DNA from 2 places in the Streptococcus sp. ELY_137 genome. Region 2 is predicted to be linked to the other one. Evidence: predicted binding sites of a transcription regulator. Region 2 holds the regulator's gene; the other holds the start of a gene.
The links. The regulator CtsR, encoded in region 2, represses protease genes until heat stress. The targets are predictions, from matches to a motif close to TTGGTCAAAAAAGGTCAAANA.
Positions count from the first base shown of each region.

Region 1: AC4HAO_RS07955 (ATP-dependent Clp protease proteolytic subunit) is a predicted target of CtsR. The motif match lies at 2,955-2,975, and genes of this name have one in related genera.

Region 1 is NZ_JBZFUL010000010.1:45,246-49,662, forward strand. It holds gene AC4HAO_RS07940 (ABC transporter substrate-binding protein) at 1-469, opposite strand, end outside; gene AC4HAO_RS07945 (DUF2129 domain-containing protein) at 921-1,229, opposite strand; gene AC4HAO_RS07950 (YlbF/YmcA family competence regulator) at 1,234-1,677, opposite strand; gene AC4HAO_RS07955 (ATP-dependent Clp protease proteolytic subunit) at 2,137-2,727, opposite strand; gene upp (uracil phosphoribosyltransferase) at 3,058-3,687, opposite strand.
Region 2 is NZ_JBZFUL010000004.1:107,927-112,343, forward strand. It holds gene AC4HAO_RS04545 (class I SAM-dependent methyltransferase) at 1-813, shown strand, start outside; gene AC4HAO_RS04550 (acetate kinase) at 876-2,072, shown strand; gene AC4HAO_RS04555 (CtsR family transcriptional regulator) at 2,289-2,756, shown strand; gene AC4HAO_RS04560 (ATP-dependent Clp protease ATP-binding subunit) at 2,749-4,417, shown strand, end outside.

The DNA of each region.
Region 1 (4,417 bases), on a different contig from region 2:
GCTTTGTTTCTGTTTTTCCATTGAGATTATCAATGGTTAAATCATCCTGTGTCCCACTTGGGGAGAGAAGGGGAACTCCTGTTTTTTGAGCATTCAGCGAAGCTGCCGAAACCGCTCCAGATGTGGCAGGGCCAATAATGGCATTAACTTGACTTTGAACAGCTAGGTTCGTTGCCGATGTAGAAGCTTCAGCATTGTCAGACTTATTGTCCTTGGTCACTAATTCTAGCTTTTTGCCATCTACACCACCGGCTTTGTTAATTTCTTTAACAGCCAGCTTGATACCTTGATTTTCGGCCGATCCGTAAGCAGATACAGGACCTGTCAGCTCCATATCTACACCGATTTTAATGGTGTCGCCAATTTTTGTCCCAGCGGCATTGCTGGTAACATCAGGAGACTTACCGCAGGCTACTAATGTTACAGCAGCCAGCAGAAGCATACCAGTTGCGATAATCTTTTTATACATCAGATTATTTCTCCTTAATAAAGATACTTGACCCACCCAAATAGACCCAATGCAGCACACCGTTGTATAATGACTAAGGTAGCTAACTTTTCTTACGGTTGTATTCAGGTGGATTTAGATTGAAAAGCATAAAGGACGGTCATAATATTTGATCCCCTCCTAGCTTTAAAAGCCTACTGTATAGAATACAGAATTATCTGATAATTGTCAAGGAAATTCGCTCGTTAATCAGGATAAAAAGCGTCAAGAAAGGGGTTTCAGCATTATCACTAATTCGTAATAACATAAGACTTTTCTGAGACTGAGATAAAGGCACAAATATACCTATAATTGGTAAAAAGAAAAAGCTGGGTAAAATTGTACTAGCCTCAAGCGCTAGATCTTTGATCCAACACTAGAGATTAGCACAAAAACTACTTCCAGCAATTTTTAACAGACTGACAGAGTGAAACTAGAGTGTAGGAAGCGAACCAATATCCAGATCATCAGTTTCATCACCCACTTCTTCCTGATTGCGATACAAACTTCCGACAAAATCGCGATCAATATTATCTAAAGATGACAGGCGTACCTCCTTAACAAATCTTAACTTTTCTAAGGCCGCTATTGTCCCCTCAAGCTTTTGCGCATCACTGTAGAGATGCACATAGCGAAAACGCCTAGAGTGGTAAAGCATATCACCATAACGATTTAGCTTTCTGGCATCGCGATTGTAATAGAGATAGACGATAATCCCCTTACGTTCTTGCTTATTAAACATTTTCCTATCCCTTCTCTCGAATATTTTCTCCTCTACCGTGTCCATGCTGGCGCTTATGCGGTGCAAAGGGCAAACCTGTATCCACAAATATATCTGGCGAGACAGCTTGAGAAATTTGAGTCGTTAAATCGGCCAGAAGTTTTTGCAAGGCCACTTCAGCCAGTCTCAAATCTTGGACGCAAGGCGTCATATCTATCTGACGCTTCTGGGCCAAAACCTGACGCCTTAACTGGGCTACTTCCGGTCTAAAATTAACATAATTTTTCTGCTCCTCATAGCTCTCTTGCAAGTTTTGGAATTGGAGAATTTTTTCTTGCAAATCGCTGTCAGCAGCCAAAACTGCTTTGGCCGTACGATAGGTCTGCACTTGGGGGGTCTCTAAAATCGCTTTAACCAGCATGTCAATTTGGTGATCAATGGCTAACAAATCCTGATTGATTTTTAACATATCCCTATTATAACAAAAAGGAGAATGGAAAGAGCTCAAAAATTTTTAATTGGGTTCTCACCGCTCCCTGATTCCTGATTAATGACTTAAATCAATCTCTCCTTAAACGGTCTGCTCACTCTCGTGTTTTTAAAACTTCCACCTTTAACAGTCCCTTATATCTTTTAGCAAAAGGAAAGTCAGCTGCGCTAAAGGTTTATGAAAAAGTATGAAAGTAGGACAAAAATCAGTAAATCGTGGTAAAATCACGATTTTGATTTTCCTCGCTCTCTTATTTTAAGGCTCAGGCCTCTGCCACTTTCCTGTTTTTAGGTGGCAGGCTTTGGCAGTCTATCCCCAGACTGCCAAACTCCACTGGAGCATTTCAATCCCACCTCTGCGCTATTTGATAAATCTAGGGCAATTCAAAAGAGGCGGGACTTTTTGCCTCAGCCTCTTTCAACTATTATTCGCTAAATCTTATTTCAAGGCATTGTTTTCCATAATTTCATCGATAAAGCCATATTCGAGTGTCTCCTGAGCTGTCATCCAGTTATCACGCTCAGCATCCACGTGGACCTTCTCAAGCGATTGACCTGAATTATCTGCCAGAATTTGTTCCAGAGTTTGGCGCGTTTGCAAGAGGTGCTCAGCTGCAATAGCCATATCGGACTGTTGCGTTCCACCGCCAGTGCCGCCCATCGGCTGGTGAATCATGTATTCTGCATGCGGCAACATAAAGCGCTTGCCTTTGGCCCCGCTGGAAGCAATAATGGTTCCCATCGATGCAGCCATTCCCATAACGATTGTTTGGACATCTGATTTGATAAAATTCATAGTGTCTACAATAGCCAAGCCAGCTGATACAGAGCCACCAGGTGAATTCACATAGAGGTAAATATCTTTGGTACTATCTTGAGCGTCCAAGAACAGCAATTGGGCAATAACTGAATTCGCCATATTATCTTCAACCGGACCTGTCAGCATGACGATGCGGTCTTTCAAGAGGCGTGAATAAATATCGTAGGAACGCTCTCCACGACTAGTTTGTTCAATAACTACTGGAATCATAGTATTCTCCTTTGATCAAAATGTTAAGGACTCGACGGATAAAACTTGCTTAGCAAATATCAGTAATATCTGGCTGAAAAAACGTAAATCAACCAAAATACAGACTTCCTAAATCAGTTATCTCCCAGAGGAGCCGTGGCTGTAAGACCTGAGATCTTAGAGCTAGCTGCTCTTTTCTGAGGACGAATCCATGTTTCATTACTAAAACGTGACCTTATTATATCTATTTGGTCAAAAAAGGTCAAATAAAAAACTCACTTTTCACAATTTCATAAAAAAACAGTCCAGCAAACAGACTGTTAGACAAGATTGCCAAGTAAATCTGCGGACCTATTTGGTACCAAAGAGACGATCGCCAGCATCACCAAGCCCAGGTACAATGTAGCCGTTATCATTTAACTTTTCATCAAGGGCTGCCGTATAAATATCGATGTCGGGATGAGCTTCTTGAAGTGCTTTGACTCCTTCCGGTGCTGCGACTAGGCAGACAAATTTGATATTAGCTGCACCGCGTTTTTTAAGAGAGTCCACAGCCAAAATAGCTGAGCCTCCAGTTGCCAGCATAGGATCTACTAAGAAAATCTGCCGCTGATCAATATCCTCAGGCAGTTTGACCAAATACTCTACAGGCTGCAAAGTCTCTTCATCGCGATACATACCAATATGACCGACCTTGGCAGCTGGTACTAGACTTACAAGACCGTCAACCATACCAATACCTGCTCGAAGAATAGGAACAATGGCCAATTTTTTACCAGCTAACTGCTTTTGCACTGTCTTGGTCATTGGTGTTTGAATCTCTACATCTTCTAGCGGAAGGTCACGCGAAACCTCATATCCCATAAGCATAGCAATTTCATTGACCAATTCACGAAAGTTTTTCGTGGACGTATCTTCACGACGCAGAATTGAGAGTTTGTGTTGGATCAGTGGGTGTGAAATAACTTGAAATTTTCCCATAATACATTAGCTTACGAGAAGCTTACCTTCTTTCTAAGGGTATTTTCTTTATTATACCAAATAGGCCGAGATTTTAACGGGCATAACTGTTATTTCATTAGAAAAGATAGCGCTGGCTAATCACCTTTTAATCTATATCTATTCGATCCAAAGTTATCTCCCTAGGAAAACTAATCTAGTAAAAACAGAAACTAGGACAAAGCCTGCCACCCTAATTTGGGAAATACAACACTGCCAACAAATGCTCTAGTAAAAACACCTTTTTTTACTAAGGCAAAAGATAATAAGCAAATAAAGCAAGCAAAATCATTACACATATAAATGAAATAATAATGTTTTTACTGCGGTAAGAAATAAGTGCTAGTACACAAAGAGTAAGTAACACTAAGATTAACCGAATTATATGCATAAACCAACATCACCTTTTCTAAATTTGTACTGATATTTTTAAGTAAATTGAACAACCCACCTTTATACTTGGAATAGACCACTATTCACATTCTAAGTAAAGTGACATAACTGGTTTCCAATATAATAAAAATAACTCAATCGACAGCTAGAATCTATTAATTACCAGAAACCTCCATCTCCCCATCCCTCCTTAGCACCAATATAAGCACCCGATACTGTCGTCAAAGCGAGAGTCCTAAGAGCCAAGTAAGATCCTGCAACTGGAACTTTCCACAAAAATTGTGCTGGTCTGAAACCAGCTGTAAATCCTGTACCAGCT
Region 2 (4,417 bases):
ATACTGGCTAATATCGCTAGACTGCGTCAGTTAGATTTATCAGCTGAGGAATGGCGTCGAGCCTATCAGTTTATCTTTATCAAGGCAGCTCAGACTGAACCGCTGCAGGCTAATCATCAGTTTACACCTGATACGATCGGCTTTGTCCTGCTCTTTTTATTGGAAAATTTAGTATCTGCTGATAAGCTTGACCTATTAGAAATCGGCAGTGGAACAGGTAATCTTGCCCATACTCTTATCAATAATAGCAGTAAACAGCTGGATTATATGGGTTTGGAAGTTGATGATTTGTTGATTGACTTATCAGCTAGTATTGCGGATGTTATTGGTTCAGATATTGGTTTTGTTCAAGAGGATGCGGTACGTCCGCAACTCCTAAAGGAGAGCGACATCATTATCAGTGATTTACCAGTTGGTTACTATCCAGATGATGCCATTGCTAGCCGATATCAGGTGGCAGTTAAACATGAACATACCTATGCTCATCACCTTTTGATGGAACAGTCTTTGAAGTATTTAAAGAAGACTGGGTTTGCTATTTTTTTAGCCCCGGTTAATCTTTTGACAAGTCCCCAGAGTGATCCGCTTAAGGAGTGGCTAAAGGGCTATGCGAATCTTGTTTCAGTTATCACCTTGCCAGATCAACTTTTTGGTAGTCCTAATAATGCTAAATCTATCTTTGTCTTACAGAAGCAGGCTGCGCAAGTCCCTGAGACTTTTGTCTATCCTCTGACTGATTTACAAGATCGTGAAAATTTGCTGGAATTCATGGAAAACTTCAAAAAATGGTCAGCTGATTATATTCTTCCGTAAAAAAATCTGTTATAATGAGGTTGCTGTTTTAGAAAGCGATTACATTTTATGGGAGGTAACTTATGTCAAAAACAATCGCAATTAACGCTGGGAGTTCGAGCCTTAAATGGCAGCTTTATCAGATGCCTGATGAAAAAGTTCTAGCTAAAGGACTAATTGAGCGCATCGGTTTAGAAGATTCTATTTCAACTGTTAAATACGATGGCAAATCGGAGTCACAAACGCTTGATATTCCAAATCACACGGTTGCCGTCCGTATCTTGCTAGAAGATCTAACCAAACATGGAATCATTGCTGATTTTGCTGAAATTACCGGAGTTGGGCATCGTGTTGTTGCTGGTGGTGAGTACTTTAAAGAATCTGCTCTAGTGGATGAAAAGGTTATTGAGCAGGTAGAGGAATTAGCACTTTTAGCACCGCTTCATAATCCTGGAGCAGCGGCTGGTATTCGTGCTTTTAAGGAAATCCTGCCAGATATTACTAGTGTTGTTGTTTTTGATACTTCCTTCCATACAACTATGCCTAAATATGCCTACCTCTATCCTATTCCGCAGAAATATTATCGCGATTACAAGGTACGCAAATATGGCGCCCATGGTACCAGTCACAAGTATGTTGCTCAGGAGGCGGCTAAGCTTTTGGGGCGTCCCTTGAAAGAACTTAAATTGATAACAGCCCATATTGGTAATGGTGTATCCATAACGGCGAATTACCATGGCGAGTCAGTTGATACTTCGATGGGCTTCACTCCTTTGGCTGGTCCTATGATGGGAACGCGCTCAGGTGATATTGATCCGGCTATCATCCCCTATCTGATTGCTCAAGATCCAGACTTAAAGGATGCTGCTGATGTAGTCAGTATGCTAAATAAGCAGTCGGGTTTGGCTGGGGTATCAGAAAACTCTAGTGATATGCGTGACATTGAAGCTGGTATTCAGGCTCAGGATAAAAATACTGTCTTAGCCTACAATATCTTTATTGATCGATTGAAAAAATTTATCGGACAATATTTTGCCGTTCTCAATGGAGCCGATGCATTAGTCTTTACGGCTGGTATGGGTGAAAATGCCATCGGTATGCGCCAAGATATTATTGCTGGTTTGAGTTGGTTCGGTATGGAGCTTGATCCTGAGAAAAATGTTTTTGGCTATGTTGGTGATATCTCATCTCCAAAATCAAAAGTCAAAGTTCTAGTTATTCCGACTGATGAAGAGCTCATGATTGCACGTGATGTTGAGCGTTTAAAAAATATTGATTGATAGTGCGTCTGCATTGTAAAAATGAGTCTTACTCCCAACCACTGCGTCGATCCGGTAAATCTAGGATAATACTAATGAGTCTGGCCTTTTGTCCCAGACTCGTTTTTTGTTTTCCCAATCACTTGAGATTTCTTATCATTGCATGCTTTTAACTTTCCAAAATTGTCTTTTTGAGGTATAATAGTCAAAGTTAGTCAAAGATAGGAAGGGTAGTCTATGCCTATAAAAAATACTTCAGATAGTATTGAAGAGTACATCAAAAAGATCCTAGCTCAGTCGGGAATTGCGGAGCTTAAGCGCTCGCACTTAGCAGATTCATTTGATGTTGTACCCAGCCAAATCAATTACGTAATCAAGACCCGCTTCACGGAAAGCAGGGGCTATGTTGTTGAGAGCAAACGTGGTGGGGGCGGTTACATCCGTATCGCTAAGGTAGCTTTCTCTGATAAGCACCATCTCCTCGGGGCATTGGCTAATTCTATTGGTGAGAGTATTAGTGGACAGGTTTTTGATGATCTCATTCAGCAGCTCTATGACCAAGATATAATCAGTGAACGTGAAGGCAACATCATTCTAGCTTCATCTTCAGATGCTGTTTTAGGTGACGATGCACCGCACATTCGTGCTCGTATGCTCAAAAAGATTATTCAACGATTAGATAGAAAAGGAAATCCTTATGACTGATTATTCCCTGAAAATGCAAGAGATATTTGGGCGTGCCCAGGATCAAGCGGCTCGTTTTCAGAGTCAATATTTGGAAACATGGCATATTTTGTTGGCTATGGCCGATATTGATGAAACAGTCGCCCGTCTGACTTTGGCAGATTTTGCTGATAAGATTGATTTAGATGAATATGAGGACGCTGCTACTCTGATCATGCGTCGTAAGCCCCTGCGAACTGTTAATACCCAGCATATTCTAACTGCTTCACTGGGCTTGAGGCGTGTTTTAGACTATGCCGGTCAGATTGCTCAAGCCGTGAAAGCTGATGAAATTGGCAGCGAGCACGTTTTGATGTCTCTCTTGCTGACGCGTGATAATATGGCCCTGCGTATTTTAGAACAGGCTGGTTTTTTGACACAGGATGAAGGCGATGCCCAGCTCCGCTTAATTGATTTACGTAAGGTTCTGGAACGCTATGCCGGTCTTACCAAAGATGATATCAAGGCTATTTTTGAGCTGACCAAACCTAAGAAAAGTGGCAGCGGCAATTTTAATAATATGATGGCTCCCCAAGCTAGTCCCGGAGAGCTGGCAGATTTCACTCGTGACTTAACCGCCTTATCTGAAAGCGGCCAGCTGGAAAAGGTTATTGGTCGAGACGAAGAAGTGACCCGTATGCTTCAGATTCTCAGCCGTAAAACTAAAAACAATCCGGTTTTAGTCGGTGATGCTGGTGTCGGAAAGACGGCTCTGGCTTACGGACTGGCTCAGCGCATTGTGGAAGGAGAGGTTCCTTATGAGCTGGCTGATTTCCGTGTCTTGGAACTGGATATGATGTCAGTAGTAGCTGGGACCCGTTTTCGCGGTGATTTCGAGGAGCGCATGAACCAAATTATTGCTGAAGTAGAAGCTGATGGCCATATCATTCTCTTTGTTGATGAGGTTCACACCATTATGGGTTCTGGCAGTGGTATTGACAGTACCTTAGATGCTGCTAATATCTTGAAACCGGCCTTAGCACGTGGTAGTCTGCATATGATTGGAGCAACAACCCAAGAGGAGTACTCCAAACATATCGAAAAGGATGCCGCTCTTTCTCGCCGTTTTGCTAAAGTTTTAATCGAGGAACCAACAGTAGATGAGGCTTACCAGATTATTCTAGGATTGAAAGGTAGTTACGAGAACTACCATAATGTTATAATTTCTGACCAAGCCGCTTTAACGGCTGTCAAGGCTGCCCACCGTTACTTAACTAGCAAGAATCTACCTGATTCAGCTATTGATCTTTTAGATGAAACCAGCGCCGGGGTCCAAAATACGGTAAAAAAATCAGCACCTGAGTTTCTAACACCTGCTGATCAAGCCTTGCTGGCTGGTGATTTTCGTTCTGTCGGTAGACTTCTTGAGCAAGATGCAGAGGTTGCTGACAAGCCTGAACCAAGTCCTATCACAGATGATGATATTATGCGTACCCTCAGCAAGCTCTCGGGTATCCCTGTTGAAAAGATGACTCAGGCGGACAATAAACGCTACCTCAGTTTGGAAAAGGAGCTGCATAAGCGAGTGATTGGTCAAAACGACGCTGTGTCTGCCGTAGCACGTGCTATTCGTCGCAATCAATCAGGTATCCGTACAGGCAGACGTCCGATCGGTTCCTTTATGTTTCTTGGGCCAACGGGGG